Linked DNA regions of Starkeya sp. ORNL1. The protein of the gene in region 2 binds, or shares a complex with, the protein of the main gene of each other region. Links are inferred from orthologs where the notes say so. Each region holds a gene or a part of one and is shown on either strand. Other genes may lie near its edges. The genes, in order: G3545_RS25340 and ccmA.

Region 1 (5,795 bases), 860 kb from region 2 along the record:
AGGACCTGCTGCGCCGCAAGGGCATCGAATTCTCCGAGATCAATGTGACGGGCGACGCCGAAGGCCGCGCGGCGATGACCCGGCGCGCCCATGGCCGCAGCAGCGTCCCCCAGGTCTTCATCAGCGGCAACCATGTCGGCGGCTGCGATGACCTCTATGCTCTCGACGAGGCCGGCGAACTCGACCCGTTGCTGGTCGCCGACTGATTGTCTCATTTGCGTACGGAGAACAGCATGAGCGCCCCCGACACCCGCCAGGCCGCCGCATCGCAAGGCGCGCCCTTCAAGGCCGCTTTGGTGCAGATGCGCACGGCAAAGAACGTGGGGGCGAATGTCGAGGCGGCGAGCGCGCTGATCCGCCAGGCGGCGGCCGAGGGCGCCAGCTACATCCAGACCCCGGAAATGACCGGCACCATGGAGGAAAACCGCGCCGCGCTGTTCGCCATCCTGCATGAGGAGGAGAGCGATCCCGCGCTCGCTGCCTTCCGCACGCTGGCGGAGGAGCTGAAGGTGCATCTGCATGTCGGCTCGCTGGCCGTGCGGGCGAGCGAGCACCGTGCCGCCAACCGCTCCTATCTCATCGCGCCGGACGGCTCGATCGCCGCGCGCTACGACAAGATCCACATGTTCGACGTCGATTTGCCCAATGGCGACGTCTATCGCGAATCCACCGCCTACCGCCCGGGCGAGATTGCCGTGCTGGCCGATCTTCCAGAGATCCGGCTGGGCTTCACCATCTGCTACGACCTGCGTTTCCCGGCGCTGTTCCGCGCCCTGGCCGAGGCCGGCGCCGGCATGATCGCGGCGCCTGCCGCCTTCACCCGCCCGACCGGCGAGGCGCACTGGCACATATTGCTGCGCGCCCGTGCCATCGAGACCGGTTCCTATGTGCTGGCGGCCGCGCAGGGCGGCAAGCACGAGAATGGCCGCGAGACCTTCGGCCACAGCCTCATCATCGACCCCTGGGGCACCATCCTCGCCGAGGGCGGCACCGAGCCCGGCATCATCACCGCCGAGATCGACCCCGCCAAGGTGGCGGCGGTGCGCACGCGCATCCCCTCGCTCGACCATGGCAGGCGCTTCGAATTGGTGCCGCCCGGCGAGGTGACACGGCTGCGGGTCGCCGGTGACGCAGCATGATCCGCTATCAGCTACGTTGCGACGCCGACCACGATTTCGAGAGCTGGTTCCGCGATTCCGCCGCCTATGAGGGCCAGCGCAAGAAGAAGCTGGTCGCCTGCCCGGTCTGCGGCTCCGCCAAGGTGGAGAAGGCGATCATGGCGCCGGCACTTGGCCGCGGCACGAAGAAGTTCGCGCAAGACGCCAACTCTGCGCCAGCTTCCGCCCCCGTCGAGACAACGGCCGCCGAGGCTCCACAGCCGGTAGCGCTGATCTCCGAGAAGGAGCGCGAACTGCGCGAGATGCTGCGCGCGGTGCGCGAGCACGTGGTGAAGAATTCCGACTATGTCGGCGACGAGTTCGCCACGGTCGCCCGGCAGATGCACGAGGGCGAGGTCGAGAAGCGCTCCATCTATGGCGAAGCCAGCGCCGAGGAAGTGAAGTCGCTGATCGAGGACGAGATCGAGATCCACCCGCTGCCGAGCCTGCCGGACGAGCGGAATTAGGCGCTCTGCTGCAGCATCCTTCGAGGCCCGGCCAAAGCCGGACACCTCAGGATGACGTCGTTTTTAAAGCCACGTCATCCTGAGGTGCGAGCACTAGCGAGCCTCGAAGGATGTTGCAGCAGGGCGACCTACCCTACCCGCCCGCCGCCATCGCCTTGGCGATCTCCGGCATGAGCCGCGTCCGCAACCCGTCCTCGTCGATCGGGCCGACATATTTGTAGGCGATGCGCCCGTCCTTGCCGACGATGAAGGTCTCCGGCACGCCATAGACGCCCCATTCGATCGCGGCGCGGCCATTGGCATCGACGCCGACCGCGGCGAACGGATTGCCGAAGCGGCCGAGGAAACGCCGGGCATTCTCGGCATCGTCCTTGTAGTTCAGGCCGACGAGGCGGAAGCCCTGCTGCTTCGACAGTTCGACCAGCAGCGGGTGCTCGTCGCGGCACGGCGCGCACCAGGAAGCGAACACGTTCAGCACCGTCACCTGGCCCTTGAGCACCGCGGACTCCAGCCCCGGCACCGGCGCGCCGTCGCGGGCGAGCCCGTCAAGCGCGGGCAAATCGAGCACCGGTGCCTCATGGCCGATCAGGGCGGACGGCAGGCGCGAGGGATCGCCGGAGAACAGGCGGCCATAGAACAGTGCCGCCAGCGCCGCGAAGGCGATCAGCGGCAGCAGCACTAGCAGCCGCCGTCGCGGCGGTGCCGGCTGGCCTTCGATAGGGGTCTGGGCGGGCGCTTCGCTCATTGCCCCTCCTCGCGGCCGGCGGAGCGGCGGCGCACGCCGCGCGCATCCATTTCGTCGAGCGAGCGGCGCACCGCGCGGCCGTCGAGCATGATCCAAGCCACCAGCGCAGCCAGCACCGCCGCCGAGCCGGCATAGGCGGCGAGGATGAAGGAGGCGTGTTCCCCGAGCATGGCTTTACCTCAGGCGAACGCGGCTTCGGCGGCGGCCCTCGCTTCGAGCGAGCGCAGCCGGCGGCGCAATATCTCGTTGCGCATCGCCATCAGATGCAGCGTCAGCATCAGCAGCGTGAAGCCGATGGCGGTGAGCAGCAGCGGCCACAGCAGGCTCGGATCGATGGTCGGTCCGCCCAAGCGAAACACCGAGGCCGGCTGGTGCAGCGTGTTCCACCAGTCGACCGAGAATTTCACGATCGGCACATTGACGAAGCCTACCAGCGTCAGCACCGCCGCCGCGCGCCCGGCCTGGTTCGGATCCTCGACCGCCGAGCGCAGTGCCAGCAAGCCGAGATAGAGCAGCAGCAGCACCAGCATCGAGGTCAGCCGCGCATCCCACACCCAATAGGTGCCCCACATCGGCCGACCCCAGAGCGAGCCGGTGAGCAGGCACAGGAAGGCGAATACCGCCCCGATCGGGGCCATCGCCTTGTGCGCGACATCCGCCAGCGGATGCCGCCACACCAATATGCCGAGCGCGGACAAGGCCAGCGCCGTGTAGCCGAGCATGGCGAGCCAGGCGAACGGCACATGGATGTACATGATCTTCACGGTCTCGCCCTGCTGGTAGTCGGCAGGGGCGCGGAAGGCGAGCACGAAGCCCGCTGCCAGCACGATGGCGCTCGCCGCCGCGAGCCACGGCAGCACCCGCCCGGAAAGGGCGAGGAAACGGGTCGGGTTCGCGAAGTCCATCAGCGCCATGGCGCGGTTCTAATCGGCTGCAGGACGGGGGGCAACTCACGCATCCTGCGGCACAACGCGGATGTGATGGCCGTAACGGTAATCAACGGAGGTGTGATGGGCGGACGCGCCCTCGCCGGATGAATGCCCGGTGAATGCCACGTTCAGCCTCGATTCCTGAGGCCGTCCCTAGCTTGACGACACGATGGCGTGATTCCCGGGGCCCTTCCGGTTTGGAAAATGGGCTCTAAGTCTCGCCGTGCCCAGTAAGCAGACGGTGCCCCGGGCGGGGGCCTCCGGAAGACGGAGACAAACTGATGCCGGCGACCCAATCGAGCTCAACCGCGGCTGTTCTGCGCGTCCGTCGCGCCAATCCCACCGACCTTACCGATGTTCGCCGCCTCCAGGCGGCATCGCTGCGCGGCTTTGCGCGTCGCGTGCATGGCGAGGAGGTGATCGAATCCCTCATTCCGCGCATCGGCACCTTCGACGCCGAGCTGGTGTCCGACGGCACCTTCTTCATCGCCGAAATCGAGGGCGAGGCGGTGGCCTGCGGCGGCTGGTCGATGCGCGAGCCGAGCTACATGGGCAGCGAGATCGAATTGCCGACCACGGCCGGCGGCGTTGATGTGCCGCACGTCCATGGCGTGTTCGTGCATCCGCTCTTCATCCGCTACGGCATCGGCTCCGCCTTGCTGGAGCGCATCGATGCCGACCTGCGCACCCAGGGCTTCGCCCGTGCCCGGGTGGCGGCGACGCTGGCGGCCGAAGGCTTCTTCGCCGAGCGCGGCTGGCGCCGCCAGGGCGCGGTGTTCGGCGCGCTGGACGGCGGGTTGATCTTCGTCGCCATGGGCATGGAAAAGCGCTTCGCCTCGGACCTGCGTTTGGCGGCTTAATTCCCAAAGTCGTCATCCCGGACGGGCCGCAGGCCCGATCCGGGATCGTAGGAAGGTGATGCGCGGGACTTCACGCGATCCCGGCTCTCCGCTGCGCTCCGGCCGGGATGACGACCCAGCAGGGGTCGCTATGGATTGAACCGTCCCGTCGCCGCGGCGAACAGTTCGCCCAGCATGTCCAGGCGCCCTCTCATGCCGCTGATCTTGGTCGGCGTGGCCTCGCCCACCGGGTAGCGGCGGGCGACCGGCACCTCCGTGGTGCGCAGGCCCAGCCGCGCCGCGCGCACGGTCAGATAGAACAGCAACTCATAACGCACGAACACGTCGCGAAACGGCGCCACGCGCGGATCGGCGAGGTAGCGCGCCGAGTAGGCGCGGAATCCGTTGGTCGTGTCGGTGTACCAATGCCCGGCGGCAAGGCTCAGCACCGGCGCATGGATCAGCCGGCCGGCGAGATGGCGATCCCGCGGCGTGTTCTCGGCGACGCCGCCGGCGACATAGCGCGAGCCCTGCACATAGTCATACCCCTCGTCGAGCTTCTCCAGGAACAGCGGGATGGCATCGACGCCATCCTTGCCGTTGCCGTCGACAGTGACGACGCCGTCATAGCCCTCGTCCAGCGCGAAGGCATAGGCGATGCGCAGCTGCGCGCTCAATTTGCCAGGCGCGGTCTTGGTCAGCAGCGCGCGCACGCCGACGAAACGCAGGAAATCGGGATCGAGCGAGCCGTCGGTCGAGCCGCCATCGGCGATGACGATGTCGCATGCCGGGGCAAGTTCGGCGATTTGCCGAAGCTGGCGGCGGATGCGCTCGCCCTCATTGATGACCGGGATCACCAGCACATGGCGGTGCTGCTTGGGCCCCAGGATGTCGGTGCGATGCGCCGGGATGGCACGACTGGGCGTATCGGTGCTCATAGAGGATCGGCCCCAGCGGCCAGCACGGCGGACGGCATGTAGAGTTCGGAGATCAGTTCGGCGGCGCCCGCCGCCGCGTCTTCCCATGCCCCCGCCGCCTTCATCTCCGCCGAGATCCAGCCATCATAGGAGGCTTCGCCGAGCGCCGCGGCGATCGGACCATGGTCGACGCCGGAAGCGCCGAGCGCGGCGAGTTGCGGCTCGCTGACATGGAAATGGCTGGCAAAGGGCGCCGCTTCGACGATCACCGCCGGGTCCTCCTGGTTGAGGAACATGGTCCCGGTGTCGATCTGCAGCCGAACGCCGGGATGGTGGATCGCCTTCACCAGATCCAGCGCCTCGCGGGTCGTGGTGGCGAACTTGCAGCCATAGACCGGCGCATTGGCCTCGAAGGCGAGCGTGGTGCCCTCATCGGCGAACAGCGGGGCCAGGTAGCCGAAGAAGTCGGCCGCGATCCGGAACGCGGCATCGGGCGCCAGATCCCCCGGATTGCGCACCCCCGGCGCGCCGAACACGCAGGCCCCCGCCCCCAGCGCACCGGCTACCCGCGCCACTTTGGCGAGATGATCGCGCAGCCGCGTTCTCGCCTCCTCGGCGCCGAACAACGCAACGCCGCTGATGCCGAACAAGATGCCCTGCATGGCGACGATGCGAAGCCCTTCGCCCTCGATCGCGGCGCGCGTCTCGGCAAGGCGCGCCGGCGCCGCCGGCCAGCCCGGC
Region 2 (5,838 bases):
GAGCTTCCTTCAAGGTCGCGGCGTGCGCATCGGACAGCGGCTGCGCCACCGTCACCTCGGCAACCACCTCACCCCTCGCCGCGGCGGCGAGGGCGTCGAAGCCGCGGATGATGGCCTCGATCGCGAACAGGCGGCGATTGCTGGCGACGGTCTTGAAGAAATTGGCGGCAAGGCCGGAGATGCCCGCCTTGTCGAGAATGGCGACAATGGCCTTCTCCTGCTCTTCGGCAGAGAAGACCGGGCTGCGCACCAGGCGCTTGAGATCGTCGCTCTCGGCGATCATGGCGGTGAAGCTGTCGAGATCCGCCTTTACGGCGTCGATGGCGCCGGCTTCGCTGGCCAGCTCGAACAGAGCGGTCGCGTAGCGTCCTGCCACCCCGGATACGAACGTTTCGGCCACCGTGCCTCTCTCGGGCTGTCCGGGGCGATCCACGACCAACGCGGCGCGGGCTCACTCCCCAAGAATTACAAGGGTTTCAACCTGTCCGGGGGGTACTTTGAACCCCAACCCTCCGGAAGGATCGGCGGTTCCCTAACACGGCTTCCACCGTGCTGCAACACGATGAAGTGAGGCATTGGCGGGGGCAAATGACGCAGTCTGGCGACGGCACCCGCCGTCACGTAAACTTCTGGCATGCCAGGGCATTGGGAAGGCTGCGGCGCATTGCTGCACCAAGGCCGGTCCGAGGCCCTGGTGCCCGGTATGAAGCCGGCTCAGTCTCTGGTGGCGCGCAGTGCCGCGGCGGCGGCGACCGGGCCGAGCACCATCGCGCCGACCGACAGGCCGGCCAGCATCAGGAAGGGCGTGCCGAACGGCACCGGCCCGGTCACCGCCGCAGAGGTAGCTGCGACGCCGAAGATCAGCACCGGGATGGTGAGCGGCAGCACCAGCACGGCCACCAGCAATCCGCCGCGGCGGAAGGCGCTGGCGAAGGCGGCGCCGACCAGGCCGAGGAAGGTTACCGCCGGGGTGCCGACCAGCAGTGTGAGCGTCACCGCCCCGGTCGCCGCCGGTTCCAGGTTCAGCAGCAGGGCGAGGATCGGCGCGGCGACGACCAGCGGCAGGCCGGTGGCCAGCCAATGGGCGAGGCCCTTGGCGGCGGCGGCCAGCTCGACCGGCAGTTCCAGCATGAAGATGAGGTCGAGCGAGCCGTCCTCGGCATCCGCCGCGAACAGCCGGTCGAGCCCGATCAGGCAGGCGAGCAGAGCGCCGATCCACAAGATCGCCGGGCCGATGCGAGCGAGCAGCACGAGGTCCGGCCCGATGGCGAAGGGCGTCACCACCACCACGGCGAGGAAGAACACGACGCCGAGCCCGGCGCCGCCGCCGGCGCGCAGGGCCAGGGCCAGGTCGCGCCTCACCAGAGCGAGGAAAGAAGCGGTCATGCCGCGCTCGCGATGATGGGCGTGCCGAGGCGCAGTTCCTGCGTCGTGCCGAAATCGAGCGGGGCATGGGTGGCGGCGACGATCAGGCCGCCGGAGGCGAGATGATCGCGCGCGAGTGCGCTCACGCGCGCCTGAGCACTGATGTCGAGAGCCGTGGTCGGCTCGTCGAGCAGCCAGAGCGGCCGGCGGGCGACGATGAGGCGGGCGAGCGCAAGGCGACGCTTCTGGCCGGCGGAGAGCACCGCGACCGGCAGGCGGGCAAGCGCGGCGAGGCCGACTTCTGCGAGCGCCTCATCGACCGACAGCGCCGGGCTGCCCAGCACGGTGCGCCAGAAGGCGAGGTTCTCGGAGACGGAAAGCGCGGCCTTGTGGGCATCGAGGTGGCCGAGATAGTGCGCCTGCTCGCCAAGCGGGACATCCGACAAGCCGCCTTCCAGCCGGACCGTGCCGGCCTGCAGCGTCGCGAGCCCGGCGAGGAGCCGCAGCAGCGAGGACTTGCCGGTGCCGTTCGGTCCGGTCACCACCAGCGCCTGCCCTTGGTCGAGCGAGAAACCGAGATCCTGGAACAGCAGGCGGGAGCCGCGCGTGCAGGACAGCCCTTCAGCGATCAGCCGCATGGTGTCCCCAAATGGTGCTCGCTTCGGCGCCCCAACCACACGTTGCGGCGCACTATTTGCCCTCGCACTGCATCATCCCTCTATGATCGCCGTTTGAAATCGCTCTATAAAGAAAACCGAACGACGTACCGTCCCATGGCAGGAAGCCCTGCGAGCTATAGCCCGCGGCTCCGTCCTGTCCAAGTTCCGGCGGTATGCCGATGGCGCCATTCCTAATTCGGGGACGTGTTTCCGTGGCACTCGACAGCTTTCATTGCCGTAAGACCCTCACCGTCGGTTCCAAGAGCTACACTTATTTCAGCCTCCCCGATGCCGAGAGGAATGGCCTCGAGGGAGCCTCCGCGCTGCCCTTTTCGATGAAGGTGCTGCTGGAGAACCTGCTGCGCTTCGAGGATGGCCGCTCGGTCACCAAGGACGACATCATCTCCATCAACGAATGGCTGGTGAATCGCGGCAAGGCGGAACGCGAGATCGCCTACCGTCCCGCGCGCGTGCTGATGCAGGACTTCACCGGCGTTCCGGCGGTGGTGGATCTCGCCGCCATGCGTGACGCCATGGTGCATCTCGGCGGCGATCCCAAGCGCATCAATCCGCTGGTGCCGGTCGACCTCGTCATCGACCACTCGGTGATCGTGAACTTCTTCGGCGACAACACCGCGTTCAAGAAGAACGTCGAGGAAGAGTACAAGCAGAACCAGGAACGCTACCGCTTCATGAAGTGGGGCCAGTCGGCCTTCGCCAATTTCCGCGTGGTGCCGCCGGGCACCGGCATCTGCCACCAGGTGAACCTTGAATACCTGTCGCAGGTGGTGTGGACCAAGACCGAGGATGGCGAGACGCTCGCCTATCCCGATACGTGCGTCGGCACCGACAGCCACACCACCATGGTGAACGGCCTGGCCGTGCTCGCCTGGGGCGTCGGCGGCATCGAGGCGGAAGCCGCCATGCTCGGCCAGCCGGTGTCCATGCTCATCCCCGAGGTGATCGGCTTCAGGCTGACCGGCAAGATGAATGAGGGCATCACCGCCACCGATCTCGTGCTCACCGTCACCCAGATGCTGCGCAAGAAGGGCGTGGTCGGCAAGTTCGTCGAATTCTTCGGCCCCGGCCTCGACCACCTCTCGCTCGCCGACCGCGCCACCATCGGCAACATGGCGCCCGAGTATGGCGCGACCTGCGGCTTCTTCCCGACCGACAGCGAGACCATCGCCTATCTCGACGAGACCGGCCGCGAGGCCGACCGCGTCGCCCTGGTGGAGGCCTATTCCAAGGCGCAGGGCATGTGGCGTGATGCCAGCACGGCGGATCCGGTCTTCACCGACATCATCGAGCTCGATATCTCGACGGTGCTGCCCTCGCTCGCCGGCCCGAAGCGCCCGCAGGACCGCGTGCTGCTCTCCGGCACCAAGGCCGGTTTCCTCGCCGCGCTGGAAGGCGAGTTCAAGAAGCCGGGCGAAGCCGGCAAGCGCGTGCCGGTGGAAGGCAAGGATTACACGATCGGCCATGGCGACGTCACCATCGCCGCCATCACCTCCTGCACCAACACCTCGAACCCGAGCGTGCTGATCGCCGCCGGCCTGCTGGCCCGCAACGCGGTGGCGAAGGGCCTCACCTCGAAGCCGTGGGTCAAGACCTCGCTGGCGCCGGGCTCGCAGGTGGTCGAAGGCTATCTCAACGCCTCCGGCCTGCAGAAGGAACTCGACGCCGTCGGCTTCAACCTGGTCGGCTTCGGCTGCACCACCTGCATCGGCAATTCCGGCCCGCTGCCGGAGCCGATCTCCGAGGCCATCAACAAGAACGACCTCGTCGCCGGTGCCGTGATATCGGGCAACCGCAACTTCGAGGGCCGCGTCAATCCGGACGTGAAGGCGAACTATCTCGCCTCGCCGCCGCTGGTGGTCGCCTATGCGCTCGCCGGCTCGCTGCAGATCGACCTCACCACCGAGCCGCTCGGCACCGGTTCCGACGGGCAGCCGGTGTTCCTGAAGGACATCTGGCCGTCGAACCAGGAGATCGCGACCTTCATCCGCGAGAACGTCACCAAGAAGATGTTCCAGGAGAAGTATGCCGACGTCTTCAAGGGCGACGAGAACTGGCAGAAGATCGCGGTGCCGAAGGGCGAGACCTATGCCTGGGACGACCGCTCGACCTATGTGCAGAACCCGCCTTATTTCGACGGCATGGAGATGGATCCGGAGCCGGTCACCGACATCATCAAGGCGCGGGTGATCGGTCTGTTCCTCGATTCCATCACCACCGACCACATCTCGCCCGCCGGTTCGATCAAGGAAGCGAGCCCGGCCGGCGAATATCTGCGCGACCACCAGGTGCGCCCGGCCGACTTCAACCAGTACGGCACGAGGCGCGGCAATCACCAGGTGATGATGCGCGGCACCTTCGCCAATATCCGCGTCAAGAACCAGATGCTGGGCGGCAAGGAAGGCGGCTTCACCCGCCACTGGCCGGATGGCACCGAGATGCCGCTCTACAACGCCGCCATGCTCTACAAGCAGGAAGGCGTGCCGACCGTGGTGTTCGCCGGCAAGGAATACGGCACCGGCTCCTCGCGCGACTGGGCGGCCAAGGGCACCAAGCTGCTCGGCATCCGCGCCGTGATCACCCAGAGCTTCGAGCGCATCCACCGCTCGAACCTGGTCGGCATGGGCATCGTGCCGCTGACCTTCCAGGGCGACGAATCCTGGCAGTCGCTCGGCATCAAGGGTGATGAGGTCGTCACCATCCTCGGCATCGAGGGCGACCTGAAGCCGCGCCAGACGCTCATTGCCGAGATCGTGTTCGGCGACGGCACGGTGAAGGAAGTACCGCTCACCTGCCGCATCGATACGCTCGACGAACTCGATTATTTCCGCAATGGCGGCATCCTACAGTACGTGCTGCGCAACCTCGCGGCGTAGCCGTAACGGACCCGGGCGGGCGCGTTGCGCCCGCTCACTCTTCCGTGCGGAGCGACACCCGAATGTGACTGGTGCCGGCTTCCCGCCCGTCCTATTGCCTTAACCCGGTCTTCGGACGGGTGCGCTGAAGGACGCCTCCAACATTATGATTCATGTATTGCCGCGCCATCTGGCGCCGTGCCACATCGTCGTCATCGGCATCCTTCTGATCGTTGGCTTGCCCGTCGCGGCATTGGCCGAAGACGCCGTCGTCACCCCGGTGGCGGCGGGCATGCAGCCGGCCCCCCACGCGGTGCCGGCGCCGAAGGCAGTGGTGGAACTTTTCACCAGCCAGGGTTGCTCTTCCTGCCCGCCCGCCGACAAGCTGCTGGGCGATCTCGCCAAGCGGCCGGACGTGGTCGCGCTGACGCTGGCGGTCGATTACTGGGACTATCTCGGCTGGAAGGACACGCTGGCCAAGCACGGCCATTCGCTGCGGCAGAAGGCCTATGCCAAGGTGCGCGGCGACGGCAAGATGTTCACGCCGCAAGTGGTCCTCAATGGCAGCGTGATGGCGGTGGGCAATGACGAGGATGCGCTGGACGGCGCGCTAGCCTCGGCCGCCGTGCCGCGCGTGCCGGTGGCGATCGCCACCACAGACGGCAAGCTCGCGGTGAAGGTGGGCACCGGCACCATGGCCGGCGCCGGCCATGGCGAGGTGTGGCTCTGCCCGCTGGCGAGCGACGTGACGGTGAAGATCGGCCGCGGCGAGAATGAAGGCTCGACCATGACCTACCACAATGTGGTGCGGGGTTGGACGCGGCTCGGCGAATGGAATGGCGGCGAGGTCCGCTTCGAGACCGGCCTCGACGAAATCCGCGCCGATTCCATCGATTCCGTCGCGATCCTGGTGCAGTCCGGGACGCAGGCGAGCCCCGGCA

The links.
Region 1: the proteins of ccmA (region 2) and G3545_RS25340 are in contact, whole or in part, in a solved structure (PDB 8CE8), measured with the Escherichia coli proteins. The link is inferred for Starkeya sp. ORNL1 from one-to-one orthologs.

Annotation. Positions count from the first base shown.
Region 1 is NZ_CP048834.1:5,382,145-5,387,939, reverse strand. The notes cover bases 1,417-4,340. They hold G3545_RS25340 (heme ABC transporter permease), read right to left. Parts: upstream 3,284-4,340; coding sequence 2,549-3,283; downstream 1,417-2,548. Other genes in these bases: G3545_RS25330 (glycosyltransferase family 2 protein), read right to left, coding at 4,287-4,340; G3545_RS25335 (GNAT family N-acetyltransferase), read left to right, coding at 3,580-4,158; ccmD (heme exporter protein CcmD), read right to left, coding at 2,366-2,539; G3545_RS25350 (DsbE family thiol:disulfide interchange protein), read right to left, coding at 1,758-2,369; G3545_RS25355 (DUF1178 family protein), read left to right, coding at 1,417-1,624. Outside these bases: grxC (glutaredoxin 3), read left to right, coding at 1-206; G3545_RS25360 (carbon-nitrogen hydrolase family protein), read left to right, coding at 234-1,139; more of G3545_RS25355, read left to right, coding at 1,136-1,416; more of G3545_RS25330, read right to left, coding at 4,341-5,075; G3545_RS25325 (sugar phosphate isomerase/epimerase family protein), read right to left, coding at 5,072-5,795. UniProt on the Escherichia coli protein: Required for the export of heme to the periplasm for the biogenesis of c-type cytochromes.
Region 2 is NZ_CP048834.1:4,520,009-4,525,846, forward strand. The notes cover bases 194-3,160. They hold ccmA (heme ABC exporter ATP-binding protein CcmA), read right to left. Parts: upstream 2,004-3,160; coding sequence 1,383-2,003; downstream 194-1,382. Other genes in these bases: G3545_RS21480 (F0F1 ATP synthase subunit delta), read right to left, coding at 194-400; ccmB (heme exporter protein CcmB), read right to left, coding at 715-1,386; acnA (aconitate hydratase AcnA), read left to right, coding at 2,237-3,160. Outside these bases: more of G3545_RS21480, read right to left, coding at 1-193; more of acnA, read left to right, coding at 3,161-4,918; G3545_RS21500 (DUF1223 domain-containing protein), read left to right, coding at 5,064-5,838. UniProt on the Escherichia coli protein: Part of the ABC transporter complex CcmAB involved in the biogenesis of c-type cytochromes; once thought to export heme, this seems not to be the case, but its exact role is uncertain. Responsible for energy coupling to the transport system.